One region of the Streptococcus sp. 2022WUSS037 genome, then DNA from elsewhere that is predicted to be linked to it. Evidence: predicted binding sites of a transcription regulator. Region 1 holds the regulator's gene; the other holds the start of a gene.

The links. Region 1 encodes CtsR, which represses protease genes until heat stress. Its sites were predicted from a motif close to TTGGTCAAAAAAGGTCAAANA; they were not measured.
Region 2: a site for CtsR is predicted at 3,104-3,124, ahead of ODU55_RS04430 (ATP-dependent Clp protease proteolytic subunit). Genes of this name have one in related genera too.

Annotation. Positions count from the first base shown of each region.
Region 1 is NZ_JAOTGJ010000001.1:72,271-80,353, forward strand. It holds partial or broken gene ODU55_RS00300 (DNA mismatch repair protein MutT) at 320-778, opposite strand; gene ODU55_RS00305 (hypothetical protein) at 774-1,019, opposite strand; gene ODU55_RS00310 (ATP-dependent Clp protease ATP-binding subunit) at 1,028-3,478, opposite strand; gene ODU55_RS00315 (CtsR family transcriptional regulator) at 3,482-3,940, opposite strand; gene ODU55_RS00320 (thioredoxin domain-containing protein) at 4,084-4,422, shown strand; gene ODU55_RS00325 (GNAT family acetyltransferase) at 4,422-5,123, shown strand; gene tsf (translation elongation factor Ts) at 5,499-6,539, opposite strand; gene rpsB (30S ribosomal protein S2) at 6,837-7,613, opposite strand; tRNA gene ODU55_RS00340 (tRNA-Cys) at 7,915-7,985, shown strand.
Region 2 is NZ_JAOTGJ010000007.1:13,794-21,876, reverse strand. It holds gene ODU55_RS04445 (branched-chain amino acid ABC transporter permease) at 1-607, opposite strand, end outside; gene ODU55_RS04440 (ABC transporter substrate-binding protein) at 767-1,939, opposite strand; gene ODU55_RS04435 (YlbG family protein) at 2,071-2,343, opposite strand; gene ODU55_RS04430 (ATP-dependent Clp protease proteolytic subunit) at 2,470-3,081, opposite strand; gene upp (uracil phosphoribosyltransferase) at 3,183-3,812, opposite strand; gene ODU55_RS04420 (alpha-glucosidase) at 3,890-5,506, opposite strand; gene gtfA (sucrose phosphorylase) at 5,579-7,027, opposite strand; gene ODU55_RS04410 (carbohydrate ABC transporter permease) at 7,097-7,927, opposite strand; gene ODU55_RS04405 (sugar ABC transporter permease) at 7,938-8,083, opposite strand, start outside.

The DNA of each region.
Region 1 (8,083 bases):
AAATTCAGACTAATTATAGCATAAATTTTTGCTAAAAAACTATATAAAATATGAAAGTATGTTTTCCGAAAACAAAATTTTCTTCATGTGTTTGGCGTGTTTTTTGATTGTTTTATACTTACTTTGAGAATTTACCGTTTTAGTTCAAAAAGTTCCAAATGAAAGTTCCAAAACATTGCTTGAAAACGAAAAACTCAGGAGCTGTTTCAGGTCATCAAGTTTTTACCAGACTCCCTCAAACCATCCTAAGTTTGTAACAACCGTTCTATTCTGTATGATAACTTTGTGTCAATTCCATCAGGAGTTGACTTTTTTCATTTCACAAACTAGGGTAAGACCTTCGCGGTTTGCGTTTGGACCACCGCTCTTCCCCAACTTCCTCAACAAATTCTCCATATTTGGACAAAAAATTATTGTAGACAATCTTTTTGTCTGGTGAAATGACGTTCACCAACTCCGTTGCAGTATAGATATTAAATGGTTGACACAATAAATTTAGAAAAGTAGGATTCCACTTCATCCGTCCCTGGATCCGTTGAATGGAGGCCGTGACAATCTCGTAATGGTCAAAGGCAAAATCCTCTGCCGTCAAGGCTCGACCTTCATAGGAGCACTGCGATGCTTTAAAATCCACATCAATAATAATAGGCTCCCGTCCATCTGGACCTGGCTTGACTAAGTCCAAGGCCTGACTGGGCAAGTAGACCAAGTGAGCAAGCGTCATTATCCTGCCACGTGGATCCCGCTCAGGATTGGAAAACGTCAACAATTGCTCAATCCAAGGAGTTGCGCTTGGTTGCTGAATCAATCTGCACAACGACACCGCCTACCAAGTCATTCTCCCAGTAGACCTGAAAGGCTTGAGCCTTAGGGGCAAGCAGGCTTTCCAAAATCTCCTCACGGCTAATCACCTCTTCCCCCTCTGGCATTTCCTCTGCCAAGGCTTCTAAAAACGCAGCTTGATTGCGGCGGATAAATTCTTCACGCTCTTCTTCCAGAAGCGGTCTTAGTTCTACCATTTTTCCTCCTATTTGACCACATCAAATTTGAGTTCTTCGCCCTTGACCCCAACCTTCAAGGTCGAACTAGTAGTCAAGTCACCACGGAGTAACATTTCTGCCAACGGATCTTCCAATTTGGTTTGTAAGAGCCTACGTAGCGGACGAGCTCCCATTTCTGGGTCATAACCTTGTTTAGCCAATAATTTGAGGGCGGACGGTTGCAGTTTAAGGGTAATTCCTTTCTCAGCTGTTACAGCCAACAAAGGTTTAATCATGACCTTGACAACATCCTGCATATGAGTTTCCGTTAGGCTATGGAAGACAACTTTCTCGTCAATACGGTTGATAAATTCTGGACGATAGGCCTTTTTCAATTCCTCAAAAATGCGTCTCTCCACTTCCTTGTGGTCCTTAGATAAATCAAGGGCACCAAAACCAACTGTCTTATCATCACGAAGGGCTGTTGCTCCCAGGTTTGACGTCATGATGATAATGGTATTTGAGAAATCAACCTTACGTCCCTTACTGTCCGTCAGAACACCATCATCTAAGACCTGCAAGAGAACATTGAAAATATCTGGATGAGCCTTTTCAACCTCGTCAAAAAGAAGAACAGAATAAGGTTTATTACGAACTTTTTCTGTCAATTCGCCACCTTCTTCATAGCCCACGTAGCCCGGAGGTGCACCGTTTAAACGGCTGGCTGCGAATTTCTCCATGTATTCAGACATATCAAAACGGATAAGAGCAGATTCATCATCAAAGAGGACTTCTGCCAAGGCCTTGGCAAGCTCTGTTTTACCAACACCAGTTGGTCCTAAGAACATAAAGGAACCAATCGGTCTGCGACCTGTACGAATCCCCGACTGATTGCGGCGAATAGCTCTGCTAACTGCAGAAATAGCTTCTTCTTGACCGATGACACGTTTATGCAGTTCTGCTTCCAAATTCAGATATTTCTTGGTATCTGACTGACTGAGCTTGGCTACAGGAATACCTGACAAGCGGCTAAGTGTTTCTAAAATATCTTCTTCCGTCACTTCTAAGTCATAGTTTTGATTAGCTTTTGTTGTTTCTTTCGCTTCAAGTAAGAGCTTGCTGACGGTCTTGTACTTTCTAGCCATCAAGGCCTTGTCTATGCTGGTCAGACCTGTTTCCTCAGTCTGCCCTTTCACTCGATTTTGTACCGTTGCACTGGCTTCATCTAGCAAGTCAATGGCAGAATCTGGCAGGTTTTTGCTGGTCAAATACCGCTTAGCGTAGGTCACGGCAGTCTCAACAGCAGTATCTCCAATACGGACCCTATGGTATTTCTCAAACGTTCCTTTTAAACCTGTTAAAATCGCAATGCTATCTTCCACCGTCGGCTCTTCAATGGTTACTTTGGCAAAACGGCGTACCAAGGCTGCGTCCTTCTCAATATGTTTTTGGTACTCATCTTGAGTCGTCGCTCCGACCGTACGGAGAGTGCCACGAGCAAGAGCTGGTTTGAGGATATTGGCTGCATCCAAGGTCGAATCAATCCCTGACCCTGAACCCATAATGGTATGCAACTCATCGATGAAGAGGATGACCTGACCATCTTCCTCGATGTCGTTGATGATATTATTCATCCGCTCTTCGAAATCACCACGGAAACGAGTTCCAGCGATAACGTTCATTAAGTCAAGTTCCAAAACCCGCATCTTAGCCAAGCTGACAGGGACATCACCTGCAGCAACACGTTGAGCAAGACCCAAAGCAAGTGCAGTTTTTCCGACACCAGCATCACCAACTAGAACTGGGTTGTTCTTGGTTTTACGTGATAGAATTTGGATCATCCGCGAGATTTCTGCATCGCGACCGATAACTGGCTCCATCTTGCCTTCACGGGCCAAAGCGGTCAAATCACGAGTATAGTCCTCTAATCCACCAGTCTGTGGAGCTGGAGGCATGCCCATCATCTGCCCCATATTCGCAGCCTTGGATTTTCCACCCTTCATCACACTACGGATTGCTTTTAAGTCTTCCTTAGTAAATCCTGCACGGGCTTCCAAATTTTTACGCAAATCCAAGAAACGGATCTTATCATCTGAGTCTTCAAAATGAAAACCAACCTTGTCCAAAATCTGACTAGCTGTTGAACGTTTATCCAAGAGCATAGCCATGAACAAATGTTCTGTACCTAACTCCTTGGCCTTGACAACTCCAGCAATTTTCTTGGCCAAACTAGCCGTTTCATCCAAACGTTTTGAAGAAGGCAAGATACGGAAACTATCCAACTCTTCCCGATAAACCTTATCCGTCACAACAAAAGTCGCATGTTCATAGTCAGAAATCGAAACAGGATATTCTGCCAAGACAGCTCCCGCAACGGTATCATGGTTGATGACAAATGATAAGAGAACATGCCAGGTTTCCAAGTAATCACAGGCATAACGTTGGGCGACCAACTGGGCATCTTCAAATACCCTTTGTAAACCAGTTGAAATTTTCATGAATCAATCCTCTTTCCTATCTAAGCGTCGTAAGACTTGACGCATCATGCGAGCGCGAATGACACTTGCATCTTTTCCTAATATTTCATCAGAGCCTGTGGACAAAAAGAGATTGCCTTCTCGTTCTGTCATCAAACCTTCATCAAAAAGGAGTTGTAAAATATCCGCATATACCGTAGCAGATAGTTGCTCGCCCATATTGTTCAATAAATCATGAACCAATTCGTGCTTGTCCGAAAAGGTAATCCGACCAATACGAATGTAGCCACCGCCACCACGCTTGCTTTCCACTATGTAGCCTCGACTGGCTGTAAAACGGGTTTTTATCACGTAGTTAATCTGACTTGGCACCACTTCAAACCGACTGGCCAATTCACTCCGACGCAACTCTGCCACATTGACCTGGTCCAAGATGGCTTTGATATGTTCTTCGATATAATCTGATGTATTCTTCATCGCCATAGTATCGCCTCTTTCTTTGACTATCTTTGACCATTATACCCTAAAATGAAGAATTTTGAAAGCAAAAGCCCAGTCCCTTCCGTAGCAGAATTTTGAAATCTGCTCTGCTTTATCCTATAATAAAAGAAAAAAAGGAGAACATTATGAACTTCCAAGACTACATCCAAGATTTTACTAGCGTAACCGTGGAGCAGGCACAGGGCCTCCTAACTGCTCAAGAGGGCGACGTTCTCTTCATCGGACGAGCAACCTGCCCTTACTGCAACCGCTTTGCACCAAAACTCCATAAGGTCGCCCAAGACAAGCAAGTGACCGTCCACTTCCTCGACTCCAGCCAAGTCAGTCCTCAACTTCAAGCACTTCGCGACCACTACCAAGTGCCTACAGTCCCTGGTCTTTTAGTCGCTAAATCGACTGGCGTCCAAGTCCGCTGCAATTCCAGCATGACGGAAGAAGAAATTGCGGCTTTTATTGAGGACTAATGCTAGACATTTCCTACCAAGCCAACACCTTCCACATCTCTCATCACGGAAGACCAGTAGGCAAGATTCACAGCTACCAAAATCCCTACCACCAGACCAATACCTATCTGCGACTGGATTTAGTTGATTTCGATTGTACCATAGCAGAGCAGCTCTTCCAGTCCCTACAGACTTCCTTGGGCAAAAAGCCTCTTCAGGTTATGCTCTCCTCTGCAGAGCAGGAAAAAATCCATTTCCTCACCGCAGCTGGATTTGTCTGCAAGCGGAAATGTTATGAGTTCGAAGTGACCAAACAAGACTATCTCAGTCAAACAGGCACTACCAACCTAAACATAGTCCGCAAAGGTACCGCACTCTACCAAAGAGCTAGCCAGCGATTCTTTGACCACTATCAGACAGTTCATCAAGACATCAACCCTTGGACTGCCAGTCAAGAAGAATTCGAAAAGGATTTACCTGAACTAGTTTATACAGACTCAGAAAACTGGGCCTTCGTAGAAAACAATGAAATTGCCTACGTATGCGGAAAAGATGTACAAAGCTTTGATTCCTTCATCCAAGCAGTTATTGGCTCCCTATTTGAACAATATGAGCAAATTAGCTTTGAGGCTGATGACTGTGATCCTATCGCCATGCGCTTGGCTGACCAATTCCGACAACCACACAAACCTAGCTGGGATACTTATATTTTAGAAATCTAACAAAAAGCACCGACCACAAGGCCGGTGCTTTTTAAGGAGATTATGAAAAATATTTAGGATTGAGTATAGTATAACTCACTCGACCTACTCAGGCATCAGCCCTAAGACCGATTTATCAAAAAAAGAACCTCCTTTCGGAAGTTCTTGAATTGTCGAGCAGTCTTTCAGTTTGCTTTTAGTACTCGCTTCAAAGGTTTGGGGAACCTTTGAAGGCTGGAAATAGTGCGAACCAAGTTCGCCTCAAAAGAGCCGTAGGCTGTACTGAAGTACGGCAAGGCGAGTTCAAATACTCCAGTGGAGTATTTGAAGTTGGAAATATGGAAACAACGTTTCCTCGCTCGTCGAAGTAATAAAAGATAAAATGAAGACTACCAATTATTTACCAAGAGCTGCTGCCATCGTAGCTGCAACTTCTGCTTCGAAGTCGTTTGAAGCTTTCTCGATACCTTCACCTACTTCGAAACGAGCAAATTCTACAACTGAAGCGTTCACTGAGTTCAAGTAAGCTTCAACTGTTTTGCTGTCGTCCATGATGTAAACTTGTGCAAGAAGTGTGTAAGCTTGGTCAACTTGAGTATTGTCAAGCATGAAGCGGTCCATTTTACCTGGGATGATTTTGTCCCAGATTTTTTCTGGTTTGCCTTCTGCTGCCAATTCAGCCTTGATAGCTTCTTCAGCTGCTGCAATCACTTCGTCAGTCAATTGAGCTTTTGAACCGTACTTCAACAATGGCAATGCTGGTTTGTCAACCATTGCACGGCTTTCGTTGTCTTGTTCGATTTTGTGGTTGATTTGTGCCAACTCATCTTTAACGAATTGCTCATCCAATTCAGTGTAAGAAAGAACAGTTGGTTTCATCGCAGCGATGTGCATTGAGATTTGTTTTGCAAGAGTCTCATCTCCACCGTCGATAACTGAGATAACACCGATACGGCCGCCGTTGTGTTGGTATGCACCAAATGCTTGAGCATCTGTTTTTTCAACCAAAGCAAAGCGACGGAATGAGATTTTCTCACCGATTGTTGCAGTTGCGTTTACGTATGCTTCTTCAAGCGTTTCACCTGAAGGCATAACCAATTTAAGAGCTGCTTCGTTGTCAGCTGGTTTACCTTCTGCAATTACTTTAGCAGTAGTGTTTACCAATTCAACGAATTGAGCATTTTTCGCAACGAAGTCTGTTTCAGCGTTAACTTCAACAACTGCTGCTACGTTACCATCAACGTAAACACCTGTCAAACCTTCAGCTGCTACACGGTCAGCTTTCTTAGCTGCCTTAGCCATACCTTTTTCGCGAAGCAATTCGATCGCTTTTTCGATATCGCCTTCTACTTCAACCAATGCTTTTTTCGCGTCCATAACGCCAGCACCTGATTTTTCACGCAATTCTTTAACGAGAGCTGCTGTAATTTCTGCCATGTCTATTCTCCTTGTTTGTTTTTTATAAAAATAGAGGGAGCGGGCTCAGCCCTGCCCCTCTAGGATTGTTTTTTTTGATGTTTGAAATTGTACACGAGCTAAAATCCTATAGATTTTAAATCGCCTTCGTTACTTATTTAATTGTAGTCAGGCTAAAATCTTAGTGAAAAAGATAAACTTCCTTGTATGCAAGCATACTGCGTCAGTTTCCTATTTTCGCTTTTGAGTTTTTAGGCTCAAACTTTTACAGTCCACTGGACTGTAAAACTCATACAGATTTCTAAACGCCTTCGTTACTTATTTTCCTTCTACAACTTCAACCAATTCTTCGATTGATTCTGTAGATGCTGGCTCAGCTGCCAATTCAGCTTCAACTGCGGCTACGCTGTCTTCACCTTGGTTACCTTCGATGATAGCGTCAGCCATTTTAGCTGTGATCAATTTAACAGCGCGGATAGCGTCATCGTTAGCTGGGATGATAACATCGATATCATCTGGATCTGTGTTTGTGTCAACCATCGCTACAACTGGGATTCCCAATTTTTTAGCTTCTTTAACAGCGATTTGCTCTTTGTGTGGGTCAACGACGAACATTACGTCTGGAATGCGTGGCATGTCAGCGATACCGCCCAAGAATTTTTCAAGACGTGCACGTTGTTTGTTCAACAATGCTACTTCTTTCTTAGGAAGCACTTCGAAAGTTCCATCTTCTTCCATGCGGTTGATTTCTTTCAAACGAGCGATACGTTTTTGGATTGTACCCCAGTTTGTAAGAGTTCCACCCAACCAACGGTGGTTGATGAAGTATTGACCAGCGCGGATAGCTTCGTCTTTAACAGCTTCAGCAGCTTGTTTTTTAGTACCTACGAACAAGATAACTGCGTCGTTTGCTGCAGCGTCACGGATAAATTCGTAAGCTTGGTCAGCCAATTTTACAGTTTGTTGCAAGTCGATAACGTGGATACCGTTACGCTCTGTGAAGATGTATTTAGCCATCTTAGGATTCCAGCGACGAGTTTGGTGACCGAAGTGTACACCAGCCTCAAGAAGTTGTTTCATTGAAATTACTGCCATGAGTATTTCTCCTTTTTGTTTTTTCTCCTCTCCCGAACTTCGACTTGCAGCCCAACCTTTCGGCAACAAGACCACAATTGGTCCGAGATGAGTATTTGTTGCACAGCAACTCTATTAGTATATCAGAATACCTGACTATTTTCAAGTAAATTAGCAGAGAAATTCATGAAAATCTACCACCAAAAATCTGCGCTAAATTCTCAAAGTAAGTTCTAGCCTAACCCCAAAACTGGAAATTAGACTGATACAAAAATTTCCACTTGACCAAATTCACTATTTAAGGTACAATATTCTTTGTTATGGCGGTATAGCCAAGTGGTAAGGCACGGCTCTGCAAAAGCTTGATCGTCGGTTCAAATCCGTCTACCGCCTTTTAGTACCTGATTTAACAGGAATTAACCGAACACAAAGCCCGTAAAATCGGGCTTTTTTGATTTTCCGTCTGGTTAAATTCAGTTAAATCTGGTAAA
Region 2 (8,083 bases), on a different contig from region 1:
CAAGAGCTGACCCAAGAGCAAAAGTAAAGCTGATTGTACGGTTTACATTGATCCCCATAAGCTGAGCTGCATCGCTATCTACAGAGACCGCACGCATGGCTTTCCCCATTTTTGTACGTTTGACAATTAATTGAAGAGCGACCATCAACGCAAGCGATACACCAAGAATTATCAACTGGATATTGGTAACAGAAACTGGACCAAGGTTAAAAGTCACAGCTTCGATTGCTTGTGGAAAGGCTTTTACGTCTGCTGTAAAGAATTTAATCATAGTGTATTCCAAGAAGAAGGATACACCGATAGCCGTAATCAAAGCTGCTATACGCGTTGAATTACGCAAAGGACGATAGGCTAAAAACTCTATAACGACACCGAGAATAGCCGTCCCTACCATCGCTAGAATGAGAGCAACAAAGAAACGCGTTCCACCATCTGCAATAAAAGTTAAATTATTTAATAGGAAGTACCCCATAAAAGCACCCATCATATACAAATCACCATGGGCGAAGTTAATGAGTTTGATAATTCCGTACACCATGGTATAACCAAGGGCCAAAAGGGCATAAACAGAACCAAGAATCAAACCATTGACAAGTTGTTGAAGCATAGGTTCACCAATCTTTCTAAATATTTTTCGAGCTCAATAGCATTGTTACATTATACAAAATTTTCTGAAAATAAGCAAGTTACTTGATATTTTTTAATAATCCTTAAACGTTTTCTATCCTGAAAAAGCAGAGAAGGCTGGAAAAACCAGCCCACTCGATTATTCTGAAATAGAAACAGTATCAACAGATGATTGCTCACCGTTTGTCAAACCAACTACATATACTGATTTCACAACGTTGTGCTCTTTATCAATAGACATTGTACCCGTTACACCTTCGAAATCTTTCAAAGCTGCAAGGTTGTCTTTAATTGTTTTTGAATCTGCTGCACCTTCTGCTGCTTTAGCTGCCATGTAAACTGAGTCATACGCCAATGCTGAGAACATTGAAGGCTCTTCGTTGTATTCTTTCTTATATGCATCGTAGAATGCTTTAGCTTTATCGCTTGCTGAAGTTACGAAAGCTGAAAGGTAGTAAACGTTTGAAGCTGCTGAAGCTGTTGCCAATTCAGTGAATTGTGGTGAATCGAAACCATCTGAACCAAGAATTGGTTGGTTAAGACCAAGACCACGAGCTTGTTTCACGATTGTACCTGTTTCATTGTAGTAACCAGGCATGATGATGGCATCAAATTCTTTATCTTTCAATTTTGTCAAAGCAGCTTGGAAATCCTTATCGCCAGAAGCAAATGTGATTTCTGAAACGATTTCTCCTTTGTAAGCCTTCTTGAAAGCCTCTGCTACACCCTTACCATAATCAGAAGAGTTGTCAAAGTAAAGAACAACTTTCTTAGCTGACAAGTTCTCAGTAGCGTATTTAGCCATAATTTGACCTTGGTATCCATCTGTAAAGGTTGTACGGAAGAAGTAATCTTGAACTTCACCTTTGTCATTAACAACCAAGTTTGTTTGAGTTCCTGAAGGTGTAATCATTGGAACTCCTGCTGAAGTCAATGCAGGAATTGAGGCTGCTGAAGCTCCTGATGTAGCAGGGCCAATCACAACGTTTGCCCCTTCACTTGCCAAGCTTGTTGCAACAGTAGCTGCCTCTGCTGTTTCAGACTTGTTGTCTTTTGTGATCACTTCGATTTTTTTGCCGTCAATACCACCCGCAGCATTGATTTCTTTCACAGCAAGGTTGGCACCTTTTTCCTCTGTTTGACCATAAGATGAAACAGCACCTGACAACTCCAAGTTGTAGCCGATTTTAAATGTATCACCTACAGAAGAACCTGCGGCTGAAGTATTGGTTGTCGAAACATTACCACATGCAGCAAGTAGAGCTGCAGAGGCAAATGTAGCAAGCGCTACTGCAAATTTTCTTGTTTTCATGAAAACTCCTTAAATCTTTCTTAAATTTTACGATGTATCTAATATACTGAATTATCTGAAAATTGTCAACAAAAAAAGAAAAAATTTTTAAAATAAAAAATTAGCAGGTATGTATCCCCTGCTAATTCCGACTATCCTGCGACTGATGGTTCTTCATCTCTCCATAGATTACCTACAAAGTTTTGGTCTAATTCCTTAATGTACGAAGGAACCACTTTTTTTACAAAACGTTCCTTTTTCAATTTTAATATGGTAGTTGCTACTAGTTCTTGATCCATATACACCAAAACATATCGCAATCGTTTGGAATGGTAAACAATATCTCCATATTGGCTGAGTTTACGTGCATCACGATTGTAGTGTAAATAGACAGTTAAGCAAGTGCGATTTTTCTTCTCAAACATGTCTTCTCCTCTAAAAATTCTCTTTCTATATTATACCGTTTTCAATGATAAATGAAAAGCTCCAACTACCTGTAAAAGAGTTGGAGCTAATAGGAATAGTCAGTGTTATTACATATTTGTCACTGCTTATTTGACTTTTGTATTGTCCATAATCTGGTCAATAAATCCGTAAGTCAAGGTTTCTTCTGCTGACATCCAGTAATCACGTTCTGCATCCTTATGGATTTGCTTGACTGTCTTACCTGAATTATCTGCCAAGATTTTTTCTAGCTTATTACGTGTTTTTAATAGGTGTTCTGCTGCAATAGCCATGTCTGTTTGCTGAGTGCCACCACCTGTTCCACCCATCGGTTGGTGAATCATGTACTCTGCATTTGGCAACATGAAACGTTTGCCCTTGGCACCGCTTGATGCAATGATGGTTCCCATGCTCGCAGCTGTTCCCATAACGATGGTTTGAACATCAGCTTTAATGAAATTCATCGTGTCTACAATGGCAAGACCTGCTGACACCGATCCTCCTGGCGTATTAACATAGAGGTAAATATCCTTTGTAGGATCTTGGGCATCAAGGAAAAGCAATTGTGCAATAATCGAATTAGCCATGTTGTCCTCAACTGGTCCTGTCAACATGATAATGCGATCCTTGAGCAAACGGGAATAAATATCATACGAGCGCTCACCACGGCTAGTTTGTTCAATAACTACTGGAATCATAAAATTACTCCTTTTCGAGATTTTCTGTACCCATTATATATGAATAGTCAAAATTGGTCAAATAAAAAACACGATTTCAGGAAATGAAAAAGAAACCAGCAGAGCTGATTCCTTTTAATCAATTATTTTGTACCGAACAAGCGGTCACCTGCATCTCCCAAACCTGGTACGATGTAGCCTTTTTCATTGAGTTTTTCATCCAAAGCTGCTGTGTAAATATCAATGTCTGGATGTGCATCTTGAAGAGCTTTTACACCTTCTGGAGCTGAAACAAGAGCAACAAATTTGATATTTGAAGCACCACGTTTTTTCAATGAATCAACTGCAAGAATAGCTGAACCACCTGTAGCAAGCATTGGGTCAACTACAAAAATATGACGTTGATCAATATCTTCTGGTAATTTCACAAGATACTCAACGGGTTGAAGGGTTTCTTCATCGCGGTACATACCGATGTGACCAACTTTAGCTGCTGGTACCAAGCTTAGCAAACCATCAACCATACCAACACCTGCACGAAGAATTGGTACGATAGCTAATTTTTTACCTGCAATTTGTTTCTGAACTGTTTTAGTGATTGGCGTTTCAATCTCCACATCTTCAAGTGGCAAGTCACGCAAAACTTCGTAACCCATTAGCATTGCGATTTCATTTACCAACTCACGAAAATCCTTAGTAGAAGTCGATGTGCGACGAAGGATTGACAACTTGTGCTGAATGAGTGGGTGTGAAATGACTTGGAATTTACCCATGATGATAAAACCTCTCTTTTTTGTTTTTTCCATTTTACCAAAAAATCATGAAAAAAGCATGGGAAAAGAAAAGGAATTTATTTTTTGAGAACGATTGCCTCATATGGTCTCAATAATTGTCTATCCAAAAATGCAGCTTCATCGTAGTTATGCATAAACAAGGAATATCCCTCGCTTGATACGTCAAATGCTTGCTCATCACTCGTGAAATTCACCAGAATGATGAAATCATCCTGTTCATCATATTTACGGTAGGCCATTACCAAGCTATTTCCAGTCTCCATCACTTCATATTTTCCTTCAGACATACAAGGATACTCTTTCCGAAGAGCGATTAATTTTTGATAGGTATAGAAAAGCGATTGTTTGTCTGCCAGTGCTTTTTCAACGTTGATGTCTTTGACAGTATCTCCCAAAGCCAGCCAGGCTTGACCTGTACTGAAGCCCGCTCCTTCTGCTCCTGTCCATTGCATTGGACGGCGAGCATTATCACGACCTTTGGCATTTATAGAAGTAATCAATTCCTCCTTGGTGAAGCCATTTTCAATCCGTTCCGCATACATGCGACGTGTTTCAATATCGTCCGCTTGGCTAATATCCGTAATCGGTGTATTAATCATACCAATTTCCTCACCTTGGTAGATATAAGGTGTACCTGACATAAAGTGAAGATAAATAGCCAACATTTTACCACTTAGTTCACGAAATGCAGGTCGATCATCACCGAAGCGAGAAATGGCACGAGGTAAATCGTGGTTATTCCAGAAAAGTGAGTTCCAGCCTTTACCAACCAGTTCAGTCTGCCATTTGGATAGAACCTTATGCAAACGAGCTGGATCAAGCGGTGCCAAATCCCATTTTTCTTTCCCTTCCTGCTGATCAAGTCCTACGTGTTCAAATTGGAAAATCATCGAAAATTCTTTTCGATCAGGATGCGAATATAACTGAGCATTTTCTGGATTGGCACTCCATGTTTCCCCAACAGTCACTAAATCGTAAGCACCGAAGGTTTGCTCATTTAATTCCTGAATAAGAGGATGGAGAGTCGGTCCATCGGCTGTAATTAATTTTTCCGGTTCTTTTCCTATCAAATCAATCACATCTAGCCTGAAACCACCGACACCTTTTTCAATCCAAAAATTGATCATGTCCCAGATTTCTTGTTTCAGAGCAGGATTTTTCCAGTTCAAATCCGGTTGCTTAACAGAGAATTGGTGGAGATAGTATTTGTTCAGATGTGGAACGTATTCCCAAGCAGAGCCTGAAAAGGTCGAGCGTAATTCATTCGGCTCATCAGCCCAAACATAATAATCATAATAGGGATTATCTGGTCCTTTGAGGGCTTCTTGAAACCAGAAATGTTCATCCGAGGTATGGTTGAGCACCAAATCCATGATTATTTTGATATTGCGCTTATGGCCTTCTGCAATCAGCTCTTCCATATCTTCCATGGTCCCAAATTCTGGAGCAATTCCTTGGTAGTCACTGATGTCGTAACCATTGTCATCCATGGGAGACTGATAAACAGGACTGAGCCAAATAGCATCAATTCCTAGCTCGTGAAGATAATCTAATCGGCTGATAATCCCTCGAATATCTCCTATCCCATCTCCATTCGAATCTTGAAAGCTACGAGGGTAAATTTGGTAAATGACGGACTTCTTCCACCAATCTGTTTTATGTATTTCTGACATGTATTGAACCTTTCTGTACAATCTAATTTACGCAAGAAAAAGTGGAATCCTCTTTCTTTCTATATAATCATATTATAATTCAATTGTGGTAATTTTGCCCTCTTCTATTTCAACAATTTCAAAGGTTTTTTCTTTTAGGTTTGCTGTTAGACGGGCTGACACCCCTGCATCTTGATTATTCCAGAAAATTTCCATACTTGTTTCATCCAGCATCTTAACAGAGAACTCTCCGTCGAAAGCTGGACTTGTATTGCGGAATTTAAGGAGTTTGAATAAGGATTGTACAACTGGCCGTTGTACTTCGTACTCAATTTCTTCCAAATCATAGTAATGGCGATTGATATTGCGGCCTTCCTTGCTTGATTCTAAAAGTTCAATATCATTTTCGCCTGCAAGTAAGCCAACATAGTAAATCTGTGGAATACCTGGTGCAAAACATTGAAGAACACGCGCTAATAGGTAAGCTTGATCGTTATTGCCAAGGGCAGAATAATAAGTACAGTTAATCTGATAAATATCCAAATTATTATAGGCTTCTGTACTATAAATTTTCTTCACATTAGCACCTTGTGCATACAAGGCTTCACGCGTTTCCTCTGTCTCTTCATCCGTCAGCAAATCCTTAACGTCCACAACACCGATTCCATCATGTGTATCAAGAGTTGTAAATTGCTTGCGAGGGCAAATCTCCATCCAGTGAACCAGACGATTGACATGACCAGAATACAAAGCGTGGAGAACCAGCATTGGCAAGGCAAAGTCATAAACATAATAATCCTGTTCCGCAATCTTTTGCTGAATGGTGTAGTGTTCATGAATTTCTGGTAGGATTTCTACATCTTTTGGTGCCAATAACTGACGTGGAAAATGGAGCATTTCCCAAATATCAGGCTCTACAAAGAAACAGTTGGTTCCTATTTTTTTATTGGCATAAGCAAAGGCGTCCAAGCGAATAATCGAAGCACCATGTTCTGCCAACTGTTCCAAATTTTCTTGGATGAAACGACGGGTTGTCTCCGTTGTCACATCTAAATCAATCTGCTGCTCATCAAAGGTACACCATACCTTCTCCTCGCTACCATCAGCAAATGTTGCAATTCGATATGGAGCACGAGGTTTGCGTTTGTATATCAAATCAACATCTTCTTGCGTTGGCTCACCATTAGGCCAAAAGTTTTTATAGCGAATAAACAAATCCGCATAAGCTGAATCGTCTTTCTTTTCAAGAAAATCAAGGAAATAGGGAGATTTTGCAGAAATATGATTGATCATAAAATCGAACATCAGATAATAGTCCTTACTCAATGCTTCAATATCTGACCAGTCTCCAAATGCAGGGTCTACCTTTGTATAATCCATTGGTGCAAACCCACGGTCACCTGATGATGGGAAAAACGGCAGAATATGGATACCTCCCACAACATCCTTTAATGGCCCCTCAAGAACTTTTTTCAAATCCTTGAGATTTTTTCCTAAACTATCAGAATAAGTAATCAACATCGCTTGATTTTTAATTTTCATAGATTTTCTCCTTCGTAAGCCTTTTCTTTTTTCGTTGTTAGAAAAGGTTGAACAAGTCAACCTTTCGATTTATTTGACAGAACCACTCGTCATACCTGAAATAATATGTTTTTGGAAGATGAGGTAGACAAGTAGGATTGGAATAATTCCCACCACATAGGATGCAAATGATGGTCCATAATCACTGAAATACATGCCTTGATAGTTGTATTGGAAAAGTGGTAAAGTCCACATGCTTTGATCACGGTTCAATACTAGTAAAGGCAAGAGGAAATCGTTCCAGACCCAGAGGGCATTGATAATCAAAACCGTTGCATGCATGGGTTTCATGAGTGGGAAAATGATTTTCCAGTACATGGTAAATTTATCACAGCCATCAATAGCTGCTGCCTCATCCATTTCCTCAGGAACAATGGTTTTAATATAGCCGACGTAGAGGAAGAGTGCCTGAGGAACTGCATAGGTCAAATATAGAATAATCAAACCGACAATATTGTTCAAACCAAGGCTTGACATTAATTTGGTCATTGGGAGCATAATCACCTGGAAAGGTACAAAAATCCCAATAATCAAGAAAAAGTAGATAAAGTTAAACACTGTCTGGCGTTTCATTTGACGGGCTACGGCGAAAGCTGCCATTGGAATAACAAGTAGAATCAAGCCAACAGCAACAATCGTAATCAAGGCAGAATTGCCAAAATATTGTACAATCCCATCGTTAAACAAGCGTTCGTAGTTGTTTAAGGTGAAATTTTCAGGAAGACCAAAGAAATTGCTCGTGATTTCCTTTGTAGGTTTGAATGAACTAATAATCGTCACAAGTAGCGGAATAAACATGAAGAGAATACCGCTGAAGAGCACGAGATAGACCCACCAATTTTTCTGTTTTTGAGTATTCATGACAGTCCTCCTAAATTTCAAATTTCTTCGAAATTCTCATCTGAATCAATGAGATGACAATAATGAAGATGAAGAGTACTACAGCCAATGCATTGGCATAAGAGAATTTGTTGTCTACAAATGCATAATTATATACGAGTAAACCCAAGGATTCTG